Regions from separate parts of the Pseudomonas cannabina genome, predicted to be linked through region 2. Evidence: predicted binding sites of a transcription regulator. Region 2 holds the regulator's gene; each other region holds the start of a gene.
What was found. The regulator FliA, encoded in region 2, starts transcription of late flagellar genes. The targets are predictions, from matches to a motif close to CTAAAGTTTNNNNNNNNNNNGCCGNTAA.
Positions count from the first base shown of each region.

Region 1: BLT55_RS04635 (methyl-accepting chemotaxis protein) is a predicted target of FliA. The motif match lies at 2,956-2,983, and genes of this name have one in related genera.
Region 3: BLT55_RS10085 (methyl-accepting chemotaxis protein) is a predicted target of FliA. The motif match lies at 4,776-4,803, and genes of this name have one in related genera.
Region 4: motA (flagellar motor stator protein MotA) is a predicted target of FliA. The motif match lies at 1,411-1,438, and genes of this name have one in related genera.

Region 1 covers NZ_FNKU01000001.1:971,349-978,874, forward strand. The annotation lists gene BLT55_RS04625 (transporter) at 1-165, opposite strand, end outside; gene BLT55_RS04630 (aldo/keto reductase) at 328-1,149, opposite strand; gene BLT55_RS04635 (methyl-accepting chemotaxis protein) at 1,250-2,881, opposite strand; gene BLT55_RS04640 (TetR/AcrR family transcriptional regulator) at 3,246-3,854, opposite strand; partial or broken gene BLT55_RS30800 (PAS domain-containing hybrid sensor histidine kinase/response regulator) at 4,033-6,899, opposite strand; gene BLT55_RS04660 (hypothetical protein) at 7,306-7,526, opposite strand, start outside.
Region 2 covers NZ_FNKU01000001.1:2,739,804-2,747,329, reverse strand. The annotation lists gene flhB (flagellar biosynthesis protein FlhB) at 1-154, shown strand, start outside; gene flhA (flagellar biosynthesis protein FlhA) at 645-2,774, shown strand; gene flhF (flagellar biosynthesis GTPase FlhF) at 2,786-4,114, shown strand; gene fleN (flagellar synthesis regulator FleN) at 4,230-5,063, shown strand; gene fliA (RNA polymerase sigma factor FliA) at 5,060-5,800, shown strand; gene BLT55_RS12800 (chemotaxis response regulator CheY) at 6,053-6,427, shown strand; gene BLT55_RS12795 (protein phosphatase CheZ) at 6,447-7,232, shown strand; gene BLT55_RS12790 (chemotaxis protein CheA) at 7,266-7,526, shown strand, end outside.
Region 3 covers NZ_FNKU01000001.1:2,166,286-2,173,811, forward strand. The annotation lists gene BLT55_RS10070 (DNA/RNA non-specific endonuclease) at 119-1,063, shown strand; gene BLT55_RS10080 (substrate-binding domain-containing protein) at 1,770-2,690, opposite strand; gene BLT55_RS10085 (methyl-accepting chemotaxis protein) at 2,708-4,693, opposite strand; gene BLT55_RS10090 (DUF1206 domain-containing protein) at 4,904-5,737, opposite strand; gene BLT55_RS10095 (hypothetical protein) at 5,998-6,369, shown strand; gene BLT55_RS10100 (DUF1289 domain-containing protein) at 6,372-6,554, shown strand; gene BLT55_RS10105 (MFS transporter) at 6,660-7,526, shown strand, end outside.
Region 4 covers NZ_FNKU01000001.1:5,196,284-5,203,809, forward strand. The annotation lists gene BLT55_RS24390 (HDOD domain-containing protein) at 1-1,297, opposite strand, end outside; gene motA (flagellar motor stator protein MotA) at 1,505-2,356, shown strand; gene motB (flagellar motor protein MotB) at 2,360-3,385, shown strand; gene rsgA (small ribosomal subunit biogenesis GTPase RsgA) at 3,454-4,485, opposite strand; gene orn (oligoribonuclease) at 4,594-5,130, shown strand; gene BLT55_RS24415 (trimeric intracellular cation channel family protein) at 5,237-5,848, shown strand; gene queG (tRNA epoxyqueuosine(34) reductase QueG) at 5,901-6,989, opposite strand; gene BLT55_RS24425 (bifunctional ADP-dependent NAD(P)H-hydrate dehydratase/NAD(P)H-hydrate epimerase) at 7,053-7,526, shown strand, end outside.

The DNA.
Region 1 (7,526 bases), 1.8 Mb from region 2:
GTTCAGGTGCAGCCAGATAAAGTCATTTTCATCCGGCGGGTTTTGCAGGTAGTCCAGTGCGGCGGTCGCGCCGATTTCCTGACCGCTTTCACCGTGACGAAAGCGGAAGCCATAGAGCAGGCCGAAGAGGTCGGAATCCTGATGGTGCACAATGCTGTGATTCATGGCTGTCCACATGCTGCCCGGCCCGAACGGCGAGGCGATTGGCGCATGATGACAACGGGTTATTTCATATTTGTGACAGCTTGTTGCCGAGTATTTCCTCACCTGGCGTAATGCTGGCCGCGTTCAGCGTCCATTCAGTTGCCTGAGCCTGACCGCAAGCGGTCAAACCATCGCCAGTGGCTGCTTGCGTGTAGGCGCCGGCCACGCCAGGTCGATGTCGGCCAGGTCTTGCTCGGTCAATCGGATCTGCTCGGCCGCAATGTTCAGCCGAATGTGTTCCGGGTTGGTCGCCTTGGGGATGGCAATCATGTTGTCCTGACGCAACACCCAGGCCAGAGATATCTGCGCCGGGGTCGCATTGTGGCGTCGGGCGGTTTCATGCAGGGCAGGGTGGTAAAGCATGTCGCCAGCCTGGCCGATCGGGCAGTACGCCATCAGCGGAAGATGGCGGTCTGCACTCCACAACATCAGGTCGAACTCGATGCCACGCTGTTCCGGGTTGTACAGTACCTGATTGGTGGCGCAGCGCGGGTTGTTGAGCTCGATCATGTCCGGCACGTCGAAATTCGACACCCCCCAGGCGCCGATCTTGCCGGCTTCGCGCAGGCGCTCGAAGGCCTCGACGGTTTCGGTCAACGGGTACTGACCCGGCCAGTGCAGCAGATACAGGTCGATGTAATCGGTATTCATCCGTCGCAGGCTGGCCTCGCAGGCGGTCGGAATTCCGCTGCGGCTGGCGTTGTGCGGGTAGACCTTGCTGACCACGAACACCTTGCCACGTTGCCCGGCGATGGCCTGCCCGACGATTTCTTCGGCGGCGCCATCGGCGTACATCTCGGCAGTGTCGATCAGGGTCAGGCCCAGTTCGATGCCCAGACACAGCCCGGCGATTTCTGCCGAGCGCAGATGACCTTTTTCACCCATGTGCCAAGTGCCCTGACCCAACACTGGTACCGTGTTGCCTGCCAATTCCAGTGTGCGCATGTGACCCCCGCAGATAAATGATCAATATGTGAGCGGTTAAGCAAACAGGTCTCAGGCAACAGGAGGCGCACTAGGTTCCATGCGCCCACGGGAATAACGACTAAACCCTGAACTGTTTCAGCAGCGTGGTCAGTTCTTCGCTCAACCCTTTCAGATGCAGACTGGCGGAGGTCGACTGCTCGGCAGCCAGCGCAGTGCTCTGGGATAGCTGTGCCGCCTGCGTGACGTTCTGGTTGATGTCGTCCACTACATGCGACTGTTGCAGCGTGGCGCTGGCAATCGAGGCGTTCAGGCTGTTGAGGTTGCGCAGGGCTTGACTGATCGAGGTCAGGCTTTGCCCGGCCTGATTGGCCTGTTCGATGGTCAGTTGCGATGAGCGGCTACTGTCGCCGATGACCTTGACCGCTGCATCGGAATGCTTTTGCAGGCGCTCGATCATGGCCTGGATTTCTGCAGTCGACTTCTGCGTGCGCTGAGCCAGCAGGCGCACTTCATCGGCCACCACGGCAAAGCCGCGGCCCTGTTCGCCTGCGCGCGCGGCTTCAATGGCAGCGTTGAGTGCCAGCAGGTTGGTCTGCTCGGCAATTGAGCTGATCACCTCCAGTACGCTGCCGATCTGTGTGCTTTCGCTGGCCAGACTCTGCATCACGTCCACCGCCTGGCCGATGGTCCCGGAGAGGTGTTCGATCTGGCGCAGGCTGTTATCGATGTTGACCTGACCCTGGCGCGCCTGCGATTCGGCATCGCGCATTTCGCTGGCGGCGTGCTCGGCATTCTTGGCGACGTCTTGCACGCCATAAGTCACTTCGTTGACCGCCGTGGCCACCAGGTCCATTTGCTGCGATTGCTGCTGGCTGCGGTTCTGCGCCTGCTCTGCGTTGCCGCCCAGTTCGCCTGCCGCCTGGCCCAGCGCCACGGACGAGTTCTGCAACAGGCCGACCACGTTGCGCAGCTTGGCAATGAAGCCGTTGAAATGCGTGCCCAGCTCGGTGATTTCGTCTTTGCCGTGGGTTTGCAGGGTGCGGGTCAGATCACTTTCGCCGCTGGCGATGTTCGCCATGGCATCGACCGCCGCTCTCAGGGGCCGGACGATGCTGCGCACGATCATGACGAGCAGCAGCACCATCACCGCCACGATACCTGCAATGAAGATCCCGGCATTCCATAACTGGGCCTTGAACTCTGCCGCCACGTCATCCACGTACACGCCGGAGCCGAGAATCCAGCCCCATGGCTGAAACAGTTGCACGTAAGAGGTCTTTTTCACCGGCTCGCTGGCGCCTGGCTTCGGCCAGCGATAATCGACCATGCCAGCGCCTTTGCTTTTGACAATGGTGACCATTTCGTTGAACACCGCAAAGCCGTCCGGGTCACGGATAGCCGAGAGGTTCTGCCCTTCGAGTTTGGAATTGGTGGGGTGCATGATCATGACCGGCTGCAGGTCATTGATCCAGAAGTAGTCGCTCTGGCTGTAGCGCAGGCTTTTTATCTCTTTCAGCGCCTGCTGCTGGGCCGCTTCGCGGGTCATGCTGCCTGCCGCTTCAAGCCCCTGATAGAAGGTCAGGATGCCGCTGGCTGTCTGCACCACATGCATGGTTTTTTCAGCCTTTGCCCGATATAGATCTTCATGAGTCTGCCGGAGCAGGACCGCTGCGAGGACCAGAAGCATCAGCACAGAAACGATAAGAATCAGCCACAAGCGGCGGCTGATGGACAAACTGCGCATATTCATGATCTTCACCCTATCCGTTATTTTTCTTCTTGGCGGCTGACCGGCGCAAAGCCGGACCGCAGAGCCTTTCAAGCATCTCGGCGCGTTGGCGGGAAACATGAGATCAAGATCACATTTTTTATCGGAACAGGCAGGTATGGCGAATGGCTTACACCAAGAGACGCCATTGGCGCTATCGACTCACCTGCTGTCCATGTAGGATCCAATTCAACAGCTGCAGCGAAGGAACGCCGCAGTGATCAGGGAGGATCGACCATTGCCAGGAGGCTACTGACAGGATGTCGGAATGGTCATGTTGCAAAACCACCCGCTTCGGCGGGTTTTTTGCGTCTGCAGGAAAGCGGGTTGCTCGGCGGTTGTCTGTTCAGTGATCCGGCTCGCAGCCCTTGAGCACCAGCCTGAGAATGGTCTGCGTGGCCGCTTCATAATCCGCGTCCTCCAGCTTCGCCTTGCCGGTAACCGTCGCAATCTGCCAATCGAAGTCGGCGTAGGTCTGGGTTGCGGCCCAGATAGTGAACATCAGATGGTGAGGATCGATCGGGGCGATCTGCCCGCTGTCGATCCAGGCCTGTATGCACGCGATGTTGTGCCGGGCCTGGTCATTGAGTTGTTCGATCTGTTCAGGCGTGAGGTGCGGAGCGCCGTGCATGATTTCGCTGGCGAAGACTTTCGAGGCGAAGGGCAGCTCACGGGATATCTGGATTTTCGAGCGGATGTAACGGCTGAGCACCTCGGCCGGGATGCCGTCGGGGTTGAAGGGCGTCGACGCTTGCAAAATGGGCTCGATGATACTTTCCAGCACCTCGCGATAGAGGTTTTCCTTGGACTTGAAGTAGTAGTAGACGTTGGGCTTGGGCACACCGGCCTTGGCGGCGATGTCGCTGGTCTTGCTGGCAGCGAAACCCTTGTCGGCGAATTCCTCGCTGGCGGCACGCAGGATGAGTTCTTTGTTGCGCTCGCGGATACTGCTCATGACCCGGTTATTCCCTTGCCTGCATGGCGGTCGCGCATGTTAGCACCGGCTCTGCGCAGCGCTCAATGCACACGCGCAGGGCGGGGTTGCTGCCTGCCGGATCCGCTCATTTTCGACTGTTTCCACGGTATCAAGCGGCATGCGCTCACCTCCATCGGGCATGAGCGCCGCCAGTGGGTCAGGCGTTCATCAGTTCCTGCACGCGGGACGCCAGCACATCAATCGCAAACGGCTTGGTCAGCACGCGCATGCCCGGCCCGAGCTGCTCGTCGCCAATCGCCGCATTCTCTGCGTAACCGGTGATGAACAAAGTCTTCAGGTACGGGCGGACTTCGCGACCGGCATCGGCCATCTGCCGTCCGTTCATGCCGCCCGGCAGGCCGACGTCGGTGATCAGCAGGTCGATATGGACATCCGAGCGCAGCAGTTTCAGGCCGGCCAGGCTGTCGGCGGCTTCGATCAGCGTATAGCCGAGATCACCCAGCGCATCCGTGAGCAGCATGCGCACGGTGGGTTCGTCGTCGACGATCAGAATGTTTTCTCCGGACCGGGTGAACTCGACCGGCGCTTTGTCGACAGCGCTTTCATCCTTCACCGCCGCACCGTTGTAGCGTGGCAGATAGATGGTTATCGCCGTGCCCTTGCCCACCTCCGACTGGATACGTACCTGCCCGCCAGATTGATTGGCGAAGCCGTAGATCATCGAAAGACCGAGGCCTGTGCCCTGGCCGATGGGTTTGGTGGTGAAGAAGGGGTCGAATGCCTTGGCGATGACTTCCGGCGGCATGCCGGTGCCGGTGTCGGTCACACACAACGACAAATACTGCCCCGCCGGCATGTCGTGGACCTGCGCTGCACCGCCCTCGATCACTCGGTTGCCGGCCTCGATGGTGATGCGCCCGCCATCCGGCATCGCGTCGCGGGCATTGATGCACAGGTTCAGCAGTGCATTTTCCAACTGACTGGCATCAACCAGCGTAGGCCAGAGCCCGAGGGTGCCGACGGTCTCGACCAGGATGCTGGGCCCCACGGTGCGCTGGATCAGATCCGTCATTCCGCTCATCAACCGGTTCACATCGGTTGGCTGCGGGTCCAGGGTCTGGCGACGAGAGAAGGCCAGCAGCCGGTGTGTAATGCCGCAGCGCGCTTTGCCGCGCCCTGAGCGGTGACGATGTATTTGTCCACTTCGCTCCAGCGGCCTTGTTCGATCCGCGTGCCCATCAGTTCCAGCGCGCCGGAAATGCCCGCCAGCGAGTTGTTGAAGTCGTGGGCGAGACCGCCGGTCAATTGCCCGACCGCTTCCATTTTCTGTGACTGACGCAGTTTCTCTTCAGCCTGCATGAGCTCGGCGGTGCGGGCGGCCACGCGTTGTTCAAGCGTGTCGTTGAGCGAGCGCAGTGCGGCGGTGGCGCGGTCTCGTTCGGCTGCGATGGTGCGTCGTTCGTCAACGTTGATAAGCACGCCCGGGAAGCTCAGCGGTGTGCCGTCGACAGCCCGGTCGACGCGACCGTTCGCCTCGATCCAGTAGTAAGGGCCGTCGCCGCGGCGCACCCGATACTGATGGGCGTACACGCGGCCGTCGCGGATGACCGCGTTGATCGCATCGATCAGGCCCGGCCTGTCCTCGGGGTGCACGGTGGCAATGACGTGTTCCAGGTTCAGCCCTTCGCGGCCTAGCGCAGGGTCAAGGCCAAGCGCTCTGGCGAATGCTTCGTCGACCGTAAAGCGATCAGTCGGCAGGTCCCAGTGCCAGGTGCCGATGATCGCACCCGCCGCCAGGGCAAGCTGAACGCGGTCGACGTTCTCGCGCGCCAGCGCCTCGCTGGTGCGCAGGCGTTCCTCGGCGTCCCGTCGCGCCGTGACATCACTGAAGATGACCGCAATCTGTCGTTCCGCCGGATCACCGACCCGCACGGCCTTGACTTCGAACCAGCGCTCGAACGCTTTGGCATAGTTCTCGAAGCTGGCAGGTTCGCCGGTCTTTGCCACGTGGCCATAGGCTTCGAACCAGAAGCGTTCCAGGTCCGGTGCGAACTCGGTCACCCATTTGCCGCGCAGGTCGACGCCTGCCTGGCGTTCGAACGCAGGGTTGGCTTCGATGAAGCGATAGTCCACCGGGCTGTCGTCGGCGTTGAATTTGACCTCGATGATGGCAAACGCGGCTTCGATGGTCTCCAGCATGGCTCTGGAGCGTTCTTCGCTCCGGCGCAGCGCGGTTTCGGCCTTGCGCATCTGTGACATGTCGAGCATCGCGCCGATCATGCGCACGGCCTTGCCTTCGTCATCGCGGATCACATGGCCACGGTCCAGAACATCGGCGTACGACCCGTCCAGACGGCGGAAACGGTATTCATCGCTCCACGCCGTGCCGCTGCCATCGATCACCGCATGGATAGAGGCGTCAATGCGTGCCCGATCATCGGCGTGAATCTGGGCAATCCACCATTCGCTCGAGGTGTCCAGCGTGGCAAGCGGGTGGCCATAAGCCTGTTCCAGCGCGTCATTCCAGAGCACGTGGTTGGCGGCAAAATCCCAGTCCCATATCGCATCGTTGGTCGCTTTGGCGGCTAACCGGTATCGTTCCTGAGCTTCCTCGGTCGCGCGGCCCGCCAAGTGCTCTTTGGTCCGGTCGCGCAGGATTTTCACGAAACCAAGATGTTCGTTGCTGTCACCGTACAGGGGCATCATTTCGCCTGACGCCCAGAAAAGCTGACCGTCCTTGCGCAGATGCCAGCGCTCGTCTGCGGCATGGCCCGCGTGCAGAGCGACGTGCATTTCATGCTCGATCTGACCGCTGGCCCGATCTGCGGGCGTGAAAAAACGCTCGGCAGACTGACCGAGCATTTCCGCGGCGGTCCAGCCCAGAATATGCTTGGCCCCCGGGTTCCAGTCAGTGATGACGCCCACAGGGTTCGTCAGAATCATGGCAAAGTCCACCGCGCTTTCGAAGACTGCGCGATGGCGTGCTTCTTGGCTGGGGTCAGGCTCGCTATCGATGCCGGATTCTTCAAGAGCCTTTTGCAAGCGCGCAACCTGCGCTTGCAACTCTTCTCGGGTCAGGTATTTCAGAGCGCCTCCGGCTCACACGGGTAAATCGTATTGCAGGCTGTGGCGTGTCCACGACCTGCGTTGCGCAATGAAATCAGGATTGTCGAGGTCTGCGTTTGCTTTCCGTTGGACGCAGTTTAAAGCGTGTTGCGGTTCCGATCAGGTAAAGATGCTTGCTATTGCGATCACCATACAATGCCACTTGAGCACTGTGCTATGGATCGAAACCCCAAACGACCAAGGGGCGGCAAATTCAGTGTTTTTGCCAGTCCGTTGCGAAAACCGCTGTGATTCAGTTGGAAAATCACAGCCAGAGTTCGTCAGTAGCCATCGGCTTTTGGTCAGGTTTCTTTAGGAACGTGCTGCTCGAAGACCTGACCGATATCTGGATGATAGAAACCGGTCAGCCTTTCCAGGCTTTTTCGCTGAACCCAGCAGTAGAGGGAAGTACGGTGTGGAGGAAGTTCAGGTATTTGTTGAACAGCACGTCATGCTGGAATCGGGCCTCGAAACCCAGCGTGATGTCGGTACGGTGAGTGACGATCATCAGACGCTTGCGGTCGACGGTGACGAAGTTGTACTCGCCCCATGGCAGGCTGTGTTCGTGGTGGATCGGGTTTTCCC
Region 2 (7,526 bases):
GCTGGACCAGGAAATCCCCGCCGGACTTTATCTGGCCGTGGCCCAGGTGCTGGCCTACGTCTATCAGATCCGCCAGTTCCACGCCGGCCAGGGCAAACGCCCCGACCCCCTCGGCGACGTCAAAATCCCCCCGGACCTGCAGCGCGATGCGTAGCCGTTAGCAGCTGTCATAAAGATGCCTTACCTCTGTTCCAACGCTCTACGCTCATCGCTATACGCAAGTCCTGAAGAGCCCGGAAAATGTGGGCGTTCAGGCTTCTGCCCGCAGGGCGTGGGAGCGGACTGGACCGGGCAACGCTTCGCTTGTTCGCGAAGACGATGTTTCAGGAGCTGCATTTTCGGCGACTATTCCGGCCCTTTCGCGAACAAGTTCGCGCCCACGCCCTGCGGGCAGAATCAAAAGCGGACTTATGTATAACGGTGGGTGCTCCGCGTGGGCATGCCGTTCTGGGCGCTCTGCGTCCGCTCTTTAGTGCGCGCAGCGCAAGGTTCTCTGGCTTCACTGATCGCCCTCGTCTTGCGCAGTTTCTACCTCAAAGCCTTGCCGCCACTGGCTTTGTAAAAGTTGGACAGGTTTTTGCAGCAGGGTCGATACAGGGCGCTTTGGCGTCAATGTTTTGATCTAGTGCGCAGGTAACGAATCAGTGGATCGCTCTCAATTACTCAGTAGCGCACGCAGCAATATCTCTGGCCTGGGTCGTGGTCAGTTGGGCGTTCCGTTGTTGTTGCTGATCATGCTGGCAATGATGATGTTGCCCATGCCGCCGTTCCTGCTGGACGTGCTGTTCACGTTCAACATCGCACTTTCGATCGTCGTGCTGCTGGTCTGCGTCTACGCACTGCGGCCGCTGGATTTCTCGGTGTTCCCGACCATTCTGCTGGTCGCCACGTTGCTGCGTCTGGCGCTGAACGTCGCTTCCACCCGGGTGGTCATGCTTCACGGTCAGGACGGTCACGCGGCGGCGGGCAAGGTGATTCAGGCTTTCGGTGAAGTGGTCATCGGCGGCAACTATGTGGTCGGTATCGTGGTGTTCGCGATCCTCATGATCATCAACTTCGTGGTGATCACCAAAGGTGCCGGTCGTATTTCCGAGGTGAGCGCGCGCTTTACCCTCGACGCGATGCCCGGCAAGCAAATGGCCATCGACGCCGACCTCAACGCCGGTCTTATCGATCAGCCGGAGGCCAAGCGCCGTCGTGCAGAAGTCGCCCAGGAAGCCGAGTTCTACGGTTCCATGGACGGTGCCAGCAAGTTCGTGCGCGGCGATGCGATTGCCGGCCTGTTGATTCTGTTCATCAACCTGATCGGCGGCATGCTGGTCGGCATCTTCCAGCACAACATGAGCTTCGCCGATGCCGGTCGCGTCTACACCCTGTTGACCATCGGTGACGGTTTGGTGGCGCAGTTGCCATCACTGCTGCTGTCCACCGCGGCCGCGATCATGGTGACCCGTGCTTCCGGTTCGGAAGACATGGGCAAGATGATCAATCGTCAGATGTTTGCCTCGCCGAAGGCGCTGGGTGTTTCTGCGGCAATCATGATCGTCATGGGGCTGGTGCCAGGCATGCCGCACTTTTCCTTCATCAGTCTCGGGCTGGTGGCCGCTGGCGGCGCCTACCTGTTGTGGAAGAAAGAAAATCAGGTCAAGGTCGAAGCCATTGCCGAAGTGCAGCGTCAGCAAGACCTGCTGCCGTCTCCGACCCGCGTTCAGGATTCCAAAGAGCTGGGCTGGGACGACGTGACCCCGATCGACATCATCGGCCTGGAAGTGGGTTATCGCCTGATTCCGCTGGTGGACCGCAATCAGGGTGGTCAATTGCTCGCGCGTATCAAGGGCGTGCGCAAGAAGCTCTCTCAGGAGCTTGGCTTCCTGATGCCGACCGTGCACATCCGCGACAATCTCGATCTGGCCCCCAGTGCCTATCGCTTGACGCTGATGGGTGTGATCCTCGCCGAGGCCGAGATTTATCCGGATCGCGAGCTGGCGATCAATCCCGGGCAAGTCTTTGGCACGCTGAACGGCATCACCGCCAGAGACCCGGCGTTTGGCCTCGAAGCGGTCTGGATCGAAATCAGCCAGCGCAGCCAGGCGCAGTCGCTGGGCTACACGGTGGTGGACGCCAGCACTGTGGTCGCGACGCACCTCAACCAGATTCTGTACAAGCACTCCCATGAGCTGATCGGCCATGAGGAAGTCCAGCAGTTGATGCAATTGCTGGCCAAAAGCTCGCCCAAGCTCGCTGAAGAGCTGGTTCCAGGTGTGTTGTCGCTGTCGTCGCTGCTCAATGTGCTGCAGGCGCTGCTGGCCGAACACGTGCCGGTGCGTGATATCCGCAGCATCGCAGAGTCCATCGCTAACAACGCCGGAAAGAGTCAAGATACCGCCGCGCTGGTCGCGGCAGTGCGGGTCGGTTTGAGCCGCGCAATCGTCCAAAGCATTGTAGGCGTTGAGCCGGAGCTGCCTGTTATCACTCTGGAGCCAAGGTTGGAACAGATATTGCTCAATAGTCTACAGAAGGCTGGTCAGGGTCAGGAAGAAGGCGTTTTGCTTGAGCCGAGCATGGCTGAAAAGCTCCAGCGTTCGTTGATCGAGGCCGCCCAGCGTCAAGAGATGCAAGGGTTGCCGGTGATTCTTCTGGTAGCAGGTCCGGTCCGGGCGATGCTGTCACGATTTGGACGGTTGGCTGTACCGAACATGCATGTGCTGGCGTATCAGGAAATACCGGACAACAAGCAAGTAACCATCGTAGCGACTGTCGGGCCAAACGGCTGAGGTAGTGAGTCATGCAAGTTAAGCGATTTTTCGCCGCCGATATGCGTCAAGCCATGAAACTGGTTCGCGATGAGCTGGGCGCTGAAGCGGCCATCATCGGTAACCGGCGGATTGCCGGTGGCGTAGAGCTGACTGCTGCTTTGGATTACAAGCTGTCTGCCCTGGCCCCGCGCGTACCGAACATGGAGCTTGAAGATGAACTGCGCAAAACCCAGTCGCGCATCGTCTCCGCTCAGGCTGAATTGAACAATCGCAGCGACAGTGATACCTCGGTCAACCTTCAGCTGTTTTCCGGCAAGACCGGCAGCGCTGCCGACACGCACATTGAACCGACGCTCGAAGAGCCGCCACGCCCGTTTGCCTACGCGCCGGCACCTGCCGCAGAGCCTGCTGGCGGCCAGCGCGCCTTTGACTCGATGCGTTCGGAACTGAATGGCCTGCGCGAGCTGCTGGAAGTCCAGCTCGGCTCCCTGGCCTGGAATCAGCTGCAGGGCAGCCGCCCGCAGCAGGCCAACCTGTGGCGCCGTCTGCAACGTGTCGGTCTGTCCGGCCCGTTGTCCCGCGATCTGCTGTCGATGATTCCGGATATCGACGAGCCCCGTCAGGCCTGGCGCATGTTGCTGGCGCACCTGGCGCGGATGATCGCAGTGCCTGACGTCGAGCCACTGGAAGAGGGCGGTGTGATTGCCATGGTCGGCCCGGCTGGCATGGGCAAGACCACCACGCTGGCCAAGCTCGCCGCACGCTACGTGCTCAAGTACGGCCCGCAGAACATCGCGCTGGTCAGCATGGACAGTTTTCGTATCGGTGCTCAGGAGCAGCTCAAGACCTTGGGCCGCATCCTCAACGTGCCGGTCACTCATATCGATCCTGGCCAGTCGCTGGTTCAGGCGTTGGAGCCACTGCTGCGCAAGCGTGTGGTGCTGATTGACACCGCCGGGCTGCAAGCCAGCGATCCGGCGTTGCGCATGCAACTGGAAAGTCTCGCTGGTCGTGGCATCAAGTCGCGTAACTATCTGGTGCTGGCCACTACCAGCCAGAAGCAGGTCCTGACGGCGGCCTATCACAGTTACAAACGTTGCGGTCTGGCGGGGTGCATTTTGACCAAGCTCGATGAAACAGCCAGCCTCGGCGAAGTCCTGAGCCTGGCAATCAGTCACGAATTGCCAGTGGCCTACCTCACGGACGGCCCACGTATTCCTGATGATCTGCACATTCCACGGCGTCATCAGTTGGTCAGTCGTGCCGTGAGTGTGCAGATGCATGATGAGCCTAGCGAGGAAGCGATGGCTGATATGTTTGCTGACCTCTATCACACCCCTGGCAAGAGAGTGGGTTAAGTGATGGATAGTATTGGAATGTCCCTGCATCAAAGGTCTGCCAGGCATTGTTCATTTGTGAATGTGCGGTTCTCTGTGTGGTTTCGGTCTACGCAAGACAAGGTAAAGAAATAACATGGGCAGCATGCATCCCGTACAGGTGATCGCGGTGACCGGCGGCAAAGGTGGCGTCGGTAAGACTAACGTGTCAGTGAACCTCTCACTGGCCCTCGCCGAGCTTGGCCGGCGCGTCATGCTGCTGGATGCCGATCTTGGTCTGGCCAATGTCGACGTTCTGCTCGGGCTGACACCCAAGCGCACGCTTGCCGATGTGATCGAGGGTCGCTGCGAATTGCGCGACGTTCTGTTGCAGGGCCCGGGTGGCGTTCGCATCGTGCCTGCCGCTTCCGGCACGCAGAGCATGGTGCATCTGTCCCCGGCCCAGCATGCCGGTCTGATCCAGGCGTTCAGCGAGATTGGCGACAACCTCGATGTGCTGGTGATCGACACGGCGGCCGGCATCGGTGAATCCGTGGTGAGCTTTGTGCGCGCTGCTCAGGAAGTCCTGCTGGTGGTGTGCGACGAGCCCACGTCGATCACCGATGCCTACGCCCTGATCAAGCTGCTCAATCGCGACTACGGGATGAACCGCTTCCGGGTGCTGGCCAACATGGCCCAGAGCCCGCAGGAAGGGCGCAACCTGTTCGCCAAGCTGACCAAGGTCACCGACCGTTTTCTTGACGTTGCCCTGCAGTATGTGGGCGCCGTGCCGTACGACGAATGCGTGCGCAAGGCCGTGCAGAAACAGCGTGCCGTCTATGAAGCATTCCCGCGTTCCAAATGTGCACTGGCGTTCAAGGCCATTGCCCAGAAGGTTGATACCTGGCCGTTGCCAGCCAACCCGCGGGGTCACCTCGAGTTCTTCGTCGAGCGACTCGTCCACCAGACCAGTGCGGGGCCTGTGCAATGACTGCGAGCGGCTATCAGATGTACAGCAAGAGTTCTCGTAATTCGCAATACGAGTTGATCGAGCGGTATGCGCCGCTGGTCAAGCGTATCGCCTACCACCTGCTGGCGCGTTTGCCGGCCAGCGTGCAGGTGGAAGATCTGATTCAGGCCGGCATGATCGGTCTGCTTGAGGTCTCCACCAAATACGATTCCACCAAGGGTGCGAGTTTCGAGACCTACGCAGGCATTCGCATTCGTGGCGCGATGCTCGACGAAGTGCGCAAGGGTGACTGGGCGCCACGCTCGGTCCACCGCAATACACGCATGGTAAGTGACGCAATTCGCGCAATTGAAGCTAAAACCGGACGTGACGCTAAAGATCACGAGGTTGCGGCCGAACTCCAGTTGAGTCTTGATGATTATTACGGGATTTTGAATGATACCTTGGGCAGCCGCCTTTTCAGTTTCGACGACCTGCTGCAGGACGGCGATCATGAAGGGCTGCACGAGGATGGCGCGAGCGGTTCGCTCGAGCCGTCGCGCGACCTGGAAGACGAGCGCTTCCAGGCCGCGTTGGCCGATGCAATTGCCAATTTGCCGGAGCGTGAGCGTCTGGTGTTGGCGCTGTACTACGACGAAGAGCTGAACCTCAAGGAAATCGGAGAGGTTCTGGGTGTCAGCGAATCGCGAGTCAGTCAGTTACACAGCCAGTGCGCAGCTCGTTTGCGAGGGCGTTTGGGGGAGTGGCGAGCGCGTTGACGGCAGTGCGCGGCATTTGTCGCGCGTTGTCTGCATGCCGGCTGTGCAAAGCGTTACGTGGTAACAGGAAAGACGAGGCAAAGGCCTGTCGGGCAGTGTCTCGATGGGCTTTAGTCGCAGTCTCGATTGTCGTTGTGCCAAGCCCGTCGCCGTTTCGTATAGCTGGGAGTGTGCTGTGCCAGTATTGAGTGAACAGCGTGTTCAGGTGCTGAACGCGTTAAAGACTGCTTGGAGGTCGAATTGGACAAGAACATGAAAATCCTCATCGTTGATGACTTCTCAACGATGCGGCGGATCATCAAGAACCTGTTGCGCGATCTGGGGTTTACCAACACGTCGGAAGCGGACGATGGTCTGACCGCATTGCCGATGCTGCAGAGCGGTGCTTTTGACTTTCTGGTGACGGACTGGAACATGCCTGGCATGTCCGGTATCGACCTGCTGCGTCAGGTGCGTGCGGATGAACGGCTGAAGAGCCTTCCCGTGCTGATGGTCACTGCCGAAGCCAAGCGTGAGCAGATCATCGAAGCTGCTCAGGCCGGGGTGAACGGTTATGTAGTCAAGCCATTCACGGCTCAAGCGCTGAAAGAGAAGATCGAAAAGATCTTTGAACGCGTCAATAGCTGATGCATGCCGTGAGGGCGCTATGGATAACACTGATTCGATGGCCGACTTTGAGTCGACCCTAAAAAGACACGCGCAGGAACTCGTCACCAGCCTTGAAAAAGGCCGTTTCGGCGAAGCTGTGCAGCTGATCCATGAGCTCAACCAGACACGCGACCGCGGCCTTTATCAGGAAGTGGGCAAGCTGACTCGTGAGTTGCACAGTGCAATCGTCAATTTCCAGATCGATCCGCACATGCCTCAGGCCGAAGAGGTGTCGCAGATCACTGACGCCACCGAGCGCCTGTCGTATGTTGTACGGCTGACCGAGAATGCGGCCAACCGCACCATGGACCTGGTCGAGGAAAGCACGCCGCTCATGAACGGTCTGAGTACCGACGCCAAGGCGTTGAGCGAAGATTGGGGGCGTTTCATGCGCCGTGAAATCGGTGCCGAAGAATTTCGCGAACTCGCCAAGCGGGTCGATGGTTTTCTGACGCGTACCGAGAAGGAAACCCACGAAGTTTCCACCCACCTCAACGACATTCTGCTGGCCCAGGATTACCAGGACCTCACCGGTCAGGTCATCAAGCGTGTTACGCAACTGGTCACCGAAGTAGAAGGCAATTTGCTCAAACTGGTGCTCATGGCCAGTCATGTCGATCGCTTCGCTGGCATCGAACATGACGAAGAATCCATCCTTGCTGAAAAAGATCCTAAAAAACATCTCGCCAAGGGTGAAGGTCCGCAGATTCATGCCGATAAACGTGAAGACGTCGTATCCGGACAGGATGATGTAGACGATCTGCTATCGAGCCTCGGCTTCTAAGGTCTGTTGACGGTTAATTTTAGGGAGCACCCCATGAGCTTCGGCGCCGATGAAGAAATCCTTCAGGATTTTCTGGTAGAGGCCGGCGAAATTCTGGAGCAGTTGTCAGAGCAATTGGTCGAGCTGGAAAGCCGACCGGATGATGCTGATCTGCTCAATGCAATTTTTCGCGGTTTTCACACTGTAAAAGGGGGCGCCGGCTTCCTCCAGCTCCATGAGCTGGTGGAGTGCTGCCATATCGCCGAAAACGTGTTCGACATCCTGCGCAAGGGTGAGCGACGCGTTGATTCCGAA
Region 3 (7,526 bases), 570 kb from region 2:
TCTGTTAACGCCAAAGCTTTAGCGTATGAGCCTGTGCATTTGTCCTCCCTGACGCCGGCCTGTAACGCGTCTATGGTGAACTGTAACAAAACTCACGCCTACCGAAGGAGCAAGTACAGTGCCTGACAAGAAGTTAACCGCCGACTTGGCTTATCGTCCCCGTCTTGCCGACCTCAAACCTCTGACCGCCTCAACCGCTCTGCTCGAGCCTCAGGCGTTGGCCGCACCCCGCATCACACCGGCAAGCGAGCTGAAAAAGCGTACGGGCTACGCCGACAACTTCCTCGGTGATTTCATCGTGCCATGGCCTGCTGTGGACGAAGAACTGGCGCCGGATGTATATCCGCTGAACAACGCTGGCGATCGCCTCGATTACACGCATTTTTCCATCACCATGTCGCGCAGCCGACGCCTGGCGCTGTATGTCGGCGTCAACATCGACGGTGCCAGCAGCGTTGAGGTCAAACGCAGCAAGGATTCCTGGTCATTCGACGGTCGCCTGCCTGCCGAGGCGCAGATCGGTGAAAGTGTGTACGCCGACAATCTGCTCGACCGCGGTCATTTGGTCAGGCGTCAGGACCCTAACTGGGGCAAGGAAGCCGAGGTGGCCAACAGCGACACGTTTCATTTCACTAACTGCTCGCCGCAGATGGGTGCGTTCAATCAGAAAACCTGGCTGGAACTTGAGGATTACATTCTCGAGAACACGCGACGCTGGAAATCGCGGGTGACTGTGTTTACCGGGCCGGTGCTGCGCGACGACGACCGCAGTTACCGGAATATCCGGATTCCGTCGGCATTCTGGAAGGTTGTGGCGTTTCTCGGTGATGACGGCAAGCCGTCGGCCAGTGCCTACATGATTGATCAGACTAGCGAGCTGGGTAAGCTGGACATCATGTTCGGCCCGCTCAGGACCTGGCAACGCAGCGTCGCGCAGATCGAGCAGCTCACCGGTATCCGCTTTGGCGACTTGTCCAGCTACGATGGCTTTTCTAACGAAGAGCGCCTGACCGGTACACGGATCGAAGCGCAGATCCGTGGGCCGCAGGATATTCGGGTCTAGTGCGTCATACGTAAATGGCTGAAGCGCCCGTTTAGCGACTTCTGCCCTGAGGGAACGGGAGCTTCAGGAGGCTACGACGGCTGCGAAGCGGCTCTGAAACGGGCGCATCTCGATTGCGACTTTCGTGCTGACGCACCGCGTGAGCATGCAGTTCGTGACGCTCTGCGTCACACAGCTGTTCTGCGGTGTCAGTGATGGTTGTTTACGGCTCAGGTCACCTTTGCGCCCTTACGGCGCCCTACTTTGAGGGACCAAAGTAGGCAAAGTCCCAGCTCCGTTTCCGGCCCGACTTCGTCGGGTTCCTTCGTCCTGGCACTGATCCGGGGGTCGCCGCAACGGGCCATCCATGGCCCGATGCGGCTTGCTCGGCGTCCTGCCTCGCATCCCCCGGATCAGTGTCAGGACTCAGCCGTCACTTACGTCGCAATCGGCGTCGTCAGTGCCATCGCGATAAAAAAGCGCTTTGACTAACGTGACGCTCCGCGTCGCATGCCGTTCTGGACGCTCTGCGTCCGATCTTGAGTATGCGGTGCAGATCTGTGACGCTGGTTAAGGCTCTAGACACCTTTGCCATCGCCGTTGAAAAGCACATCAAAAGCATTTCGGTGGTAACTGCCTGGTGACCAAACATTCACTATCGTGTCGGCGCTCCGCGTCGGCACAATAGTCAGCAGCATGACTCGATTTCAACTGAGAGCGCAAATCCTTACTCAAACTCCTGACGATTCTCCGGAGTAATCAGTCTGAACGGGACCCAGATCACCGGAGAGGCCAAGGGTTCGCCACGGGCCATGCTCAGCGCTGCGTCTACTGCGCCGTTGGCCTGGCCGACGGCGTCCTGGAACACACTCACGGCCATTTTGCCTTCGGCCATAAGTTTCAAGCCGTCCGGGGTGCCGTCGATGCCGCCCACCAGGTAGTTTTTGGCATTTTTTCCGGCTTTTTCCAGCCCCATGATCGCGCCAATTGCCATCTCATCGTTGTTGGCCGCGACGATAGAGAAGTCCACGCCCTGCTTGATCCAGTCAATCACGATAGTCGCGGCCTGACTGCGCTCCCAGTTGCCGATTTTCTTTTGCACCACTTTCATGTTCGGGTATTTGGCGACCACTTTTTCCACGTCCTCGGTGCGCATGACCGATGACTTGTTGCTCGGATCGCCAACAAGGATCACCACATTGCCTTTGTAATCGGCCCGCCGTGCCAGTTCCTCCATTTGCAACGTGCCGGACTCGAGTTCGTCGGATCCCACGAATGCCGTCTGCGCAGGCCATTTGGCCGGCTCGGGGTTACGGTTGACGAATACCAGCGGAATTTTCGCCTCGCCGGCCAGACGCATCATTTCAGGCGCACTCTTGCCGTTGACCATGGCGACAACGATTGCATCGACCTTCGAGTTGACCAGATTGCGGAACTGGCGCATCTGCAGTTCTACGTCGTCCTGCCCGTTTTCAATGAAGATGTCGGCGTCCATCAACGCCACCTGTTTCTCCACCCCATGACGCAGGATGGTCTGAAAGTTGTCGTTGAATTTGGCCATGCCCACGCCCACCAAGGGTGTGCTGGCATGAGTCAAGCCGACGAAGAGCAGACCGGCGCCCAGGGAAATCGTTAACCATTGCTTCATGTTCTGACTCCCGAGCGTCAAACGCTGAAATGATGGAGCAGCTCGCGCTGATCCCTGGCCATTTTCGACAATTCCTGGCTGCTGCTGGCAGACTGTACGGCACCATCGGCCGCCTGCTGGGCAGAGTCATTGATATGCGTGACCATGCGGCTGGTTTCCTGCACGGTTGCGCTTTGCTGCTCGGTGGCAGCGGCAATCTGGATATTCATGTCGCGAATCGTGCCCACAGCCTCACCCATTTCCACCAGTAATTCGTCTGCACCCGACGCCAGCGTCACGCAGTGGTCGGACTGGATCTGACTCTCGTTCATCACCTGTACCGCCGAGTGAATCCTGCTTTGCATCTGGCCGATCATTTCCTGAATCTCGCTGGTAGACGTCTGCGTGCGACTGGCCAGCGAGCGCACTTCGTCGGCAACCACCGCAAAGCCCCTGCCCTGCTCGCCGGCACGCGCGGCCTCGATGGCGGCATTGAGCGCCAACAGATTGGTCTGCTCGGCAATGGTACGAATCGCGTCGACAATACCGTCGATGTTCTGCCCGTATTTCTGCAGCTCGTCAGTCACCGCCGACGCCTTGTTGACCTGCTCGGCCTGCTGGCGAATGTTGACGATGGTTTCCGCTACCCGCTTCTGCACTTTGTCGGTCAGTTCGCTGGTGTTGTCGACCGCGCTGCGCGTGTCCTGAGCGCGACGGGCGACTTCCTCCACCGTGCTTTCCATCTCGTTCATCGCCGATGCAGCTGAATGCAGGCGGTCTTTCTGCTCGTCCACCACGCGGGTGGTCTGCTCACTGATCTGCGCGTTCTGGCTGGCGGTCAGGGCGAGGGAGTCGGCAGAGCCGATCAGCTCGCGGAAGGTCTGCTGCAACGATTGGGTGAATTCGTTCAGATAACCGCCCAGCTCGCCAAATTCGTCCCGCCGGCTGACATCGAAGCGCACGCGCATGTCACCCGTGCTGAGGGTCTTGAGCACTTCGCGGAAAGCGGCCAGCGTACGTCGCAGGCTGAAAGCGACCCAGGTGCCGATGATTGCCGCAGCCAGTACCGCCAGCAGACAGGCGATCAGCAGCAGGCTAAGGCTGGTAGCAATGGTCGAATCAGCCCCCGCCTTGGCCTCATTAGCGACTGCCAGTGACTGATTGCCGAACTCACCGATCTTGTCCAGCGTTGCCTGAAGACGGGCATCTGCGGCCTGACGCTGTTTGCCGACCTGCTCGGCCAGCGCTGCCTCCTGACGGTAGGCCTGATAGACACCGTCACTCCCGGTCAGGTCGTTGAGCAGACGGTTGACCATCACACCGGCAATACGCCCGGCGCGCGGGTCGACCGCCGTCAGCTCACGCGCCCGGGAGCTGATCACCTCGTCCTGAAGGTTGAGCAACCGCTGCAACGTCTGGATATCCGGCGTGGCAGCGTGAGCAGCCAGGCCTTCGTAGGATTTGCCGACTTCCAGCAACAGCTTTTCCGCCGCCGCCACGTTATCGAGAGAACCGGCGCTGCGTTCACGGGCAATATAATTCCGAAGGTAGCCGGTCAGCTGTGCGCCCTGGCTGCTGCTGTAGCCCTGCAGCGTTCTGGCCTGAAGCACCTGCAATACGTGCTGGCGGTGACTGGCAATCAGTGTCTGCGCCTGTTCGGCATAAGCCGCACTCAACTGGCGCTCCTGATTCAGGTTATCGCGCAGTCCGGCACGCTCACCTATATAAGCAGGCACACTGTCCAGCAGTTGATTGAACCGCGCCATGCTGTCGTTGAAGGGCTGTTTGCCATCGTCGATCTGTTTGGGATCGGTGCTGACCAGCACACCAAGCAGTGCCTGGTTGGCGCGCAGCACATGCACGTAAAGCTCACTCGCGGCCCGGCTCAGGGGCGCAGATTGACCCGTGATGATGCTGATGCGTTCGCTGATCGAATGCGTGCTCTGATAGCTGATACCTGCCATGGCAAGCAGCAACACAACCAGCACGGCAAATCCACCAATCACTCGCTGAAGAATGGTCATGGCTGTCCTCTTTTGTTTTTATTGCGCCGAAGCTGATCCAGAACCGCTCGGGGTCCTGAAAATGATCGGAGCTCAAATGAGGATGTCGGCCATACCGGAGGCGACTTGAGGCAGGGTTCACACTATTTTGTACGATTTTTTATATGAAACAGCCGCCCGTAAAAAGGGCTGCCCGACCCGACGGTCATGCAGCCCTCTGTTTACAGGCAATCAGTGGAAATGACGGGTGACCGCGTCGGGCGCGTCTGGCACATCCATGTTGATCTTGCGCCACGCTGCCTGAGCGAAGCTGTACACCGAAAAGGCGATCAGCCCCAGCGCCACGATCAGCAAAACCAGCCCGCCAGCAGGCAGCTCCTGCAAACCGTTGAGCGCGTCTTTCATACCCGGCGGGTGCATGGCCTGATAGCTGGAACCGCTGACGGCCAGCAATACGGCGATTTCAATGAATGCCACACCGCGAGCGATAAGACCGAAGCGTGATACCGGGCGCACGTACTTCATGACGTCTTCGTCAGCCTCGAAATATTTCTCGAACGACGCCTTATAACCCTTGATGATGTGCACGATACCCAGCCCCAGTGGCACCAGAGCAACCACATAGACCAGCAGGTTGGAGTGATCCCACGACAGAATCGAGGCCAGCAGGTCTTGGGTCTGACTACCGCCCGAGCCACCCGAGCTTTTCAGCCCGCTGATCAGCAGGCCGAGCGCGAAAAACGCCAGCGCGCCGTAAGTGAAACCGCCCACCAGCAGACCGCCACGAATCACCAGGCCCTTGAGCTCGCGGCCGTGATGGTCGACATCCCGCGTGGCTTGCAGCACCCGCCAGGCCGCGAAGGCCAGCAGCCCGACAACCACCAGCCCTACCAGCACGTTGCCGAACGGCTGGCTCAGCAACGCCTCGAGGCTGCTGTGACTGTCAGCCGGTTGCGATGAGCCCTGCGCGGCCAGAACGGCAAACAGGCCAATAATCAGATAAACCACACCACGCGCGGCATAACCGCCTCGTGCAAGTAATACCAGTCCACGTTGCGCCGACATAAATAAAGATCCCTGAAAGTAATTACAAGCAACAGACCGGGCACGTTCTCAGGGGTTCGACTCAATTGACGGTGCGCACGCTGCACGTCGTCAATTGACGTTCTCGTTCGGGCGAGTGTCGCCACACACTCTGCTGGCGACACGGGGCAAATTGAAAGGCGTGTCTTTGAGCCTGTCGGCTGATTGACCGGTTTTCGCCTTGGGGCCCGAATCGACAATCAGGTATCGTACGCGGCCATCCTCACAAGCAAAGGTCTCCGATGCCCACGAGCAAACGCGAGCAGGCCCACACCGAGCGCCGCCTTGTTACCGCGCTGACCCAGGCCTGCGAAACCGCCAAGTCTGAACTGCCCGGCTTCTGCTGGCTGACTCATGAGGTCGATTACGCCGCCTTCCCGGCCAGCCTGCAGGTGGTCTGGGTGTTCGATACGCTGGCAAACAAGCATGCAGCGCTGGCCTGCGTGATGGGTGAGCGCATGATCGAGCTGACCCGCGAGGCATTTGACGAGGCGCAGGTGAGTGTCGCGAATGTGTCGGCACATGTGCATGTCGATTCTGAACAGGAATGCCTGCACGAGAATGGCGGCGACTGGCAGCAACGCATCAGGCGCAAATACTCGAAACGAGGTTGACCATGGCGAAAGACATCGAAAACCCGTGCATTTCCGTGTGCCAGCTCAGCGGGGACCTGTGTGTCAGTTGCGGGCGCACCAAGGATGACATCCGCAAATGGAAGCGCATGAAACGTCCGGAGAAAATGGCCGCCGTGCAACGCGCCAGCCAGCGTATGAAAAGCCTGCAGAAAAAGAATGTCTGAGACCTTAAAGTTTCATCTCTGGCGGGAAACTTCTCGAAAACGGCCCGGGTCAGACATGTCGTGACTCGGTTGCCTGGAGTCTGACGAATTACGGGAATATCGCTCTTGGCCAGTCATGCCGATCGCCGCAATACCCTTTCACTGGACAGCCTGAATTTCTTCCTCGCCGACGTGCGCGATGGTTTGGGTCCTTACCTGGCGATCTACCTGCTAGCGGTTCATAAATGGGACCCGGCCAGCATCGGCGTGGTCATGACCATTGCGGGCATCGCGGGGCTGCTGACCCAGACGCCCGCAGGAGCCTTGATCGACCGCACACCTTACAAGCGCGCGATGATCGGCGTTGCGGCGTTGCTGGTGACCCTGAGCTGCCTGATCCTGCCGTTCACCTCCTCATTTACCCTCGTTGCCCTGACCCAGGCGCTGAGCAGCGTCGCGGCCTCGGTATTCGCACCCGCTATCGCCGCCATTTCATTGGGCATTACCGGACCCAAGGCATTTACCCGACGCACCGGGCGCAACGAGACCTTCAATCATGCGGGCAACGCTTGCGCAGCCTTGCTGGCGGGCGGATTTGCCTACCTGTTCGGCCCGATCGCAGTGTTTTATCTCATGGCCGCGATGGCGCTGGCGAGCGTGGTAGCGATCAGCTTTGTCTCCGCCGACGCGATCGATCATGACGTTGCCCGAGGCTTCGATGCCAGTCACGACGCCAGCGGTCATCAACCGTCCGGGTTCGCGGCGCTGCTGAGCAACAAGCCGTTGCTGATGTTCGGTATCTGCTGCGCGCTGTTCCACCTGGCCAACGCAGCGATGCTGCCGCTGGTGAGCCAGAAGCTGTCGCAGATCAACATGCAAATGGCGACGCCGCTGACCTCGGCGTGCATTGTCGCTGCGCAGCTGGTCATGGTTCCGGCGGCGCTGCTGGTAGGGATGAAAGCCGATGTCTGGGGGCGCAAGCCGTTGCTGCTG
Region 4 (7,526 bases), 2.5 Mb from region 2:
GTTGGGTGGGCTGGGTCAGCAGACGTTGCAGCACAGTGCTTTCCTTGACGAACAGCTGCAACGCGGCGGTTTCCTGGGGCAGGCCTGCCAGTTGATTGACCCGCAACACCGATGAGGTCTTGTCCAGCATCAACAGCAGGACCCGTTCCATGCCGCACGCCATGAACGCATCGCGAGCAGAGGTGGTGAGGTGCATGGCGTTGATGAACGGGCTGGGCTCTTGCAACAGTTCGGCACATTGCTTGCGCCACAATTGCAGGGCGTCGGCCGATGGCGGTGGTGCGGCCTCATTATCGCGTCGCACGCGGCGCGCATCCCACGGCCAGATCAGCGATTCGGCCGGGTGCCACAAATCGCTTTCTGCGTGAGCGCGCGCGCTGCTGGCGGCGTTCTGGTGCGCCTGTTGCTGAATGTCATCGAGCGGCTGTTGCAGATAAAGGCTGATAAGACGTTCCCAGCGCAGGCAGTGCGGACTGTTCCAGGCCTGTTGGGCCGCCAGCGCAAGGCCGTTGCCCAGCAGCACGGTATTGGCAGGCTGATTCAGCCAGCGGCGCAGATTGGGGTCGGCGTCCATCAACTGTTGCTGTTCGAGCGGGCTGCGGTCTTCGCGTGCGATGCGCAGCGCCTTGGCCAGCTCGCGTCGCTCATTGATCAGCAGCCTGTAGCCACGGGTGACCCAGACCGGCAGGCGCCAGAACTCGGCAAGCGCCAGGCACAAATCCAGCAGGTTGACGCCAAACAGCTCTTTTTCCACCGCGTCGCTGGAGTGCCCCTTGTGGATAACGCGCAACTCCAGTTCTTCCAGCAATTTTGGATAAGCCAGTGCCATCGGCCAGAGTGGCGCGAGAAACAGCAGGCTGCCCAGGTGAATGTCTTGCCAGAGCCGCGCCAGACGGCTGGCAAACAGCCCGTTGGCCTGTTGCGTGGCATGCTGGCTGACCAGAATCAGCTGGCGATAGGCCGCAGGAATCTCTTCGGGGGGCTTGGCTGGCAGACGGCCCAGCAAGGTTTCGGTGCGCGCCAGCCCCAGGCGATTGATCGCGATCTCGAGGCTTTCGGCCTGTTCTGTCATCCCGTGGGTGTGATGATTGGCTTCGCGCATCACACTCAGCACCAGTGCAGGGCTTTCCTGCATCATTTCGGCGATTTCACGCAACGAACGGCGGCTGTCGTTGAGGGCTGAACGAACGTGAGCATGATTGGCGGCAGGAACCGGCAACGCGATACCGTCAAGTTGTTTGACCCAGGCATCAAGCGTGGCTGGAACAAGGTGATGTGCTGCGCGTGGTGTCGGCATGGGGTGGCCTGTGCGACTGATTTATCTGGGCTGGAGGACTGCCAGTGTGCAGGGCGGCCCGGCCATTTTCACCCTTCGATTGACGGAGCAAAACGGTTTTTCACAAGAACCGGCTATAGTCTCGCCCAGATGGGCCGATAAGGAGAAGAAGAGTTTCAAGAACTTGCGCACTGTCCCTGAACCCGACTCAGTAAAGTATTTTTTCCTATGGCTAAAATTATCGGCATCATTGTCGTCTTCGCGAGCGTACTCGGCGGATACGTGTTGTCTCACGGCAAGATCATGGCGCTGTTCCAGCCCTATGAGGTCTTGATCATCGGCGGTGCCGCACTGGGTGCGTTTCTCCAGGCCAACCCCGGCTACATGACCATGCACGTGTTCAAGAAGTCGCTGAAGATGTTCGGCAGCCGCTTCACGCATGCCTACTATCTGGAAGTGCTGGGGCTGGTGTACGAAATCCTCAACAAGAGCCGCCGTGAAGGCATGATGGCGATCGAGGGGGATATCGAAGATGCCGCCTCCAGCCCGATCTTCGCCAAATACCCAGGCGTGCTGAAAGATGAACGCATGACTGCGTACATCTGTGATTACCTGCGCATCATGTCGTCCGGCAACATGGCTCCCCACGAGCTGGAAGGCCTGTTCGACATGGAGCTGCTGAGCATGAAAGAAGAGCTCGAGCACCCGTCTCACGCGGTCACCGGTATTGCTGACGGCATGCCCGGCTTCGGTATCGTCGCGGCGGTACTGGGTATCGTGATTACCATGGCGTCCCTGGGTTCGGGCGACAAGGCAGCCATCGGCATGCACGTGGGTGCGGCATTGGTGGGGACCTTCTTCGGTATTCTCGCGGCCTACGGTTTCTTCGGCCCGCTGGCCACCTGTCTTGCACACGACGCCAAGGAAGAAATGAACGTTTACGAGAGCATCAAGGCGTCGCTGGTGGCGTCGGCCTCCGGCATGCCGCCTTCGCTGGCCGTCGAGTTCGGCCGCAAAGTGCTGTATCCGTTGCATCGGCCCAGCTTCAGCGAGCTGGAACAAGCGGTTCGCGGTCGCTAAGTCATGGAAAATAATCAGCCGATTATCATCAAGCGCGTAAAGCGCTTCGGTGGAGGCCACCACGGTGGTGCCTGGAAAATCGCGTTCGCTGACTTCGCGACGGCGATGATGGCGTTCTTCCTGGTGCTGTGGCTGATGTCATCGGCCACGCCCGAGCAGTTGCTGGCGATTGCCGGTTATTTCAAGGACCCGGTCGGTTTTTCGGACAGCGGCTCGCCGTATGTGATTGACCTGGGTGGTTCGCCGGAAATGTCGCCGAACCAGACCCTCAATCCTGAGGTCAAGACCACCCCGTCGCCGGACACCGTGCCGATCGAGGCTGAAACCTCGGAGACCAAGGCCGAAGCGGTCGAGCAGGAGCGTCTGGAGATGCTGTTGCAGGAGCTGCAGAACAAGGTCGAGGAAAACCCGCAACTGCAGAAATTCAAGGACCAGATTCTGTTCGAGATCACTCAGGACGGCTTGCGTATCCAGATTATGGATGCCGAAAACCGGCCTATGTTCGACTCGGGCAGCGCACGTCTCAAACCGTACTTCGAAGACATTCTGCTGGCGCTGGCTGACACCATCAAAAGCGTGCCGAACAAGATCAGCATCAGCGGCCACACCGATGCAACGCCATTTGTGGGCAGTGGCGGATTCGGCAACTGGGAGCTGTCGGCCAACCGCGCCAATGCCGCACGTCGCGCGCTGGTTGCCGGGACGTATCCGGATTCGCAGGTGGCCAGGGTGGTGGGTTATGCCTCGTCGGCGCTGTATGATCATGAGAACCCGACCAATCCGGTCAACCGTCGTATCGATATCGTTGTGCTGACCAAAAAGGCCCAGCAACGCATCGAGGGTGATCAGAACTCCGGCGGCGCACCTGCAACCAAGCCTGCTCCGGCAGCACCTGCGACGCCCGCGGCTCCGGGGGCTTCGTCTGCGACGCCGCCCGATCCGCAGGCCTATGCCCAGCCGCATGAGATCCGGCAGAAGCTGAACATCTTCGACGACGGCAAGTTACGCGTCGAGCCTGCTCAGAACTGAGCCGCAACAGAGACAAAAACGCCGCGATGATCGCGGCGTTTTTGTGTCTGGCTTTCAGTCTGCGGTGCTCAGTAGGTTTCCTGCGGCAGGCTGGCAATGATCGAGCGATAGCTGTTCATGCGCTGCTGTTGCACGCGACCGTCTTCCAGGCCCTTGAGCAAAGCACAGCCCGGCTCGCGGTCATGCTTGCAGTCGCGGAAACGGCAGGTGCCGATCAAGTCGTTGAACTCGATGAAGCCGGCCTCTACATCGGCACGGCTGACATGGCCCAGACCGAACTCGCGAATACCCGGTGAGTCGATCAGATCGCCGCCACGGGGGAAGTGGAACAGGCGGGCGGTGGTCGTGGTGTGCGTACCCTGGCCCGAGACTTCGGACAGCGGGCCGACACGAGTGTCGGTATCCGGCAACAGGCTGTTGACCAGCGAGGATTTACCGACACCGGACTGACCGACGAACACGCTGATGTGGCCGTCGAGCTGGCTTTGCAGCTTCTGCATGCCGTCGCCGTGATGCGCAGACACTTCCAGTACCGGATAACCCAAGGTGCGATAGACCGCCAGCAGCGCATTCAGCGCGGGGGCGTTCTGCTCGTCGATCAGGTCCGCCTTGTTGAGCAGCAACAGCGGATGAATCCCGGCGTGCTCGGCAGCGACCAGATAACGGTCGATGAGGTTGGCATGCGGCTCGGGCATCGGTGCAAAGACAATCACGATCAGGTCGACGTTGGCTGCGACAGGCTTGAGCTGGCCACGGGAGTCCGGGCGGCGCAGTTCGGTGGTGCGCGGCAATTGCGCGACGATCACACCGATGCCCTGATTGCCAGCACGCCACACAACACGGTCGCCAGTCACCAGGGCGGGCAGGTTGGCGCGCAGGTGGCAGCGAAATACCTTGCCGATGTCTTCGCCTTCCTGGGCCTCGACTTCGACCTGTACGCCGAAGTGCGCGATTACCAGGCCGGTTTGCTCGGGGCCGAGGTCGCCGCCTTCGAGTGTTTCGAGTGTTACGGACTCGCGTTTTGCCGCACGGGCAGCGCGCTCGCCCTGAATTTTTTCGATGCGCCAGTTCTGACGACGATTGAGTTGGCGTTTGGCCATGGGTGTTCCGATGTGATGTAACCGATGAATTAAGCAGTACGTTTGATCGGCAGGAGTCTAGCACGGCAGGGTGAGCTAAACTGCGCGCCTACGCTGAGGAGTCGACACATGCAGAACAAGCAGAACCTGATCTGGATCGATCTGGAAATGACCGGTCTGGACCCTGATACCGATGTCATCATCGAAATGGCTACGATCATCACCGATAGTGAGCTGAACACGCTGGCCGAAGGGCCGGTGATCGCAGTGCACCAGAGCGACGAGACGCTGGCGAAAATGGACGAGTGGAACACCCGCCAGCACGGCGGCTCGGGCCTGACCCAGCGCGTGCGTGAAAGCACCATCAGCATGGCTGAAGCCGAAGCGCAGACCCTTGAGTTCATCAAGCTGTGGGTGCCCGAGCGCAGTTCGCCGATCTGCGGCAACAGCATCTGCCAGGATCGTCGCTTTCTGTATCGCCACATGCCGACGCTGGAAAACTACTTTCACTACCGCAACCTGGACGTCTCGACCCTCAAGGAACTGGCGGCTCGCTGGTCTCCCGAGCTCAAGTTCAAGAAAGGCAGCACGCACCTGGCGCTGGATGACATCCGTGAGTCAATTGCCGAGCTGCGTTTTTATCGCGAGCATTTCATCAAGGTGTGATCGTTTGAAAGCAGGGGCCTGATGCGCGCTGAATAATCTTTGTTGCACCCTTTCAGTGCGCAGGTCTGCTGGTTAGACTGCGCGCCTTTGTCGCAGAGTCGCCGCCATGTTGCTGATGCTTTATCTGATCGCCATCACCGCTGAAGCCATGACCGGCGCGCTGTCGGCCGGGCGGCGCGGGATGGATTGGTTCGGCGTGGTACTGATCGCCTGCGTGACTGCGCTGGGTGGCGGCTCGGTGCGCGATGTGTTGATCGGCCACTACCCGCTGACGTGGGTCAAGCACCCGGAATACCTGATGCTGACCAGTGTGGCGGCGTTGGTGACGATCTTCATTGCCCCGTTGATGCGTCACCTGCGTTCGCTGTTTCTGGTGCTCGATGCGCTGGGGCTGGTTGCGTTTACCTTGATCGGCTGCATGACCGCGCTCGAAGCCGGACATGGGCTGGTGATCGCGTCGGTGTGCGGCGTCATCACGGGGGTATTCGGCGGCATCCTGCGCGATATTTTCTGCAACGACATCCCGCTGATCTTCCGCCGCGAACTCTACGCCAGCGTGTCGTTTTTGGCCGCGTGGTGTTTTCTGCTGTGTCAGTACCTGCAACTGCCGAACGAACAGGCCGTGCTGATCACCCTGTTCGGCGGCTTGCTGCTGCGCCTGTTGGCCATCCGCTTCCGCTGGGAAATGCCCAAGTTTGTCTATAAAGACGAGCCCTGAAGCTTGTGGGAGCGAGCTTGCTCGCGAAGAGGCCAGCAAACGCGCTGCCAATTTAAAGCGTCGCAACACCATGCCGCCGCAACGCCCATTCCACATGCTCCTTGACCAGTTCCGACGGATAGTCGCGCCGCGCTTGCAGGGCCTCGATCACCGGAATAGTGGAGGGCGCATTGCCCAAGCCGACGGCCAGGTTGCGCAGCCAGCGTTCGTACCCGGCGCGGCGCAGGGGGGAGCCTTCGGTGTTGCCAAGGAATGTGTCTTCATCCCATAAAAACAGCTCGGCCAGCCCGGCATTGTCCAGATTGTGACGCGGCTGGAAGTCACGCTGGTCGGTCGGGCGGGCGAAGCGGTTCCACGGGCAGACGATCTGGCAATCGTCACAGCCAAATACGCGGTTACCAATCAACGGCCGCAGCTCTTCGGGAATCGCGGTTTTAAGCTCGATGGTCAGGTAGGAAATACAGCGTCGTGCGTCCAGCACGTAAGGGCCGACAAACGCCGCAGTCGGGCAGATGTCCAGGCAGGCCGTGCAGCGCCCGCAGTGTTCCGTCGCGTGGGGCGCATCGACCGGCAGCGGAATATCGACGAACAGCTCGCCCAGAAAAAAGAAACTCCCCGCCTTGCGATTGAGCACCAGCGTGTTCTTGCCGATCCAGCCCAGCCCGGCCTGTTCGGCGATGGCCTTTTCCAGCACCGGAGCGCTGTCGACGAAGGCACGAAAACCAAACGGGCCGATGGCCTGCTGAATGCGCTCGGCCAGTTGCTGGAGACGCTTGCGGATCAGCTTGTGGTAATCGCGGCCCAGGGCATAGCGTGACACGTAGGCTTTTTCCGACTCCGTCAGACGCTGGGCCATCTCGCTGTCGCCCGGCAGGTAATCCATGCGCAGTGACACCACGCGCAGCGTTCCCGGCACCAGCTCATCCGGGTGGGAACGTTTGCTGCCATGGGCTGCCATATAGTCCATTTCACCGTGATAACCCGAGTCGAGCCAGCGTTGCAGGTGCTGCTCGTGCTCTGCCAGGTCCAGACCGCTGATCCCGACGTCCTGAAAGCCCAGCTCACGCCCCCACGCCTTGATCGACAGGGCAAGGGTGGCAAGGTCATCGGAAGTGGGACGTTCAACAGTAATAGCGGACATGCGCAGAGAGAAACCGGGGCCAAGGTGCGTATAATTCTGCCAGACATCGGAGCCCATAGACGCATGTTCGACACTAAACCTCATTTACCCGACGCGCTGTACAGCGCGGCGCAGGTCCGCGACCTCGACGCGCGGCTGATTGCCGCCGGTACGCCGGGTCTGGAACTGATGCAGCGCGCGGCCCATGCCACCTGGCGTGCAATACGTCGGCGCTGGCCGGAGGTGAACGAACTGACCGTGCTGGCCGGGCGTGGCAAGAATGCAGGTGACGGGTATCTGGTGGCGGCGCTGGCGCACAAGGCTGGCTGGCAGGTCAACGTGCTGGCAGTCGGTGCGCCGGACGCGCTGACTGGCGATGCGGCATCAGCTTATGCCATGGCTTCGGACGTGACTGTTCAGCCTTGGGCCGGACAGCAGCTGAAGGGCGTGCTGCTCGATGCGTTGCTTGGCACCGGGCTCAACGGTGAAGTGCGCGAGCCTTATCGTTCGGCCATCGACGCAATCAATGCCAGCGGTCTGCCAGTCGCAGCGGTGGAC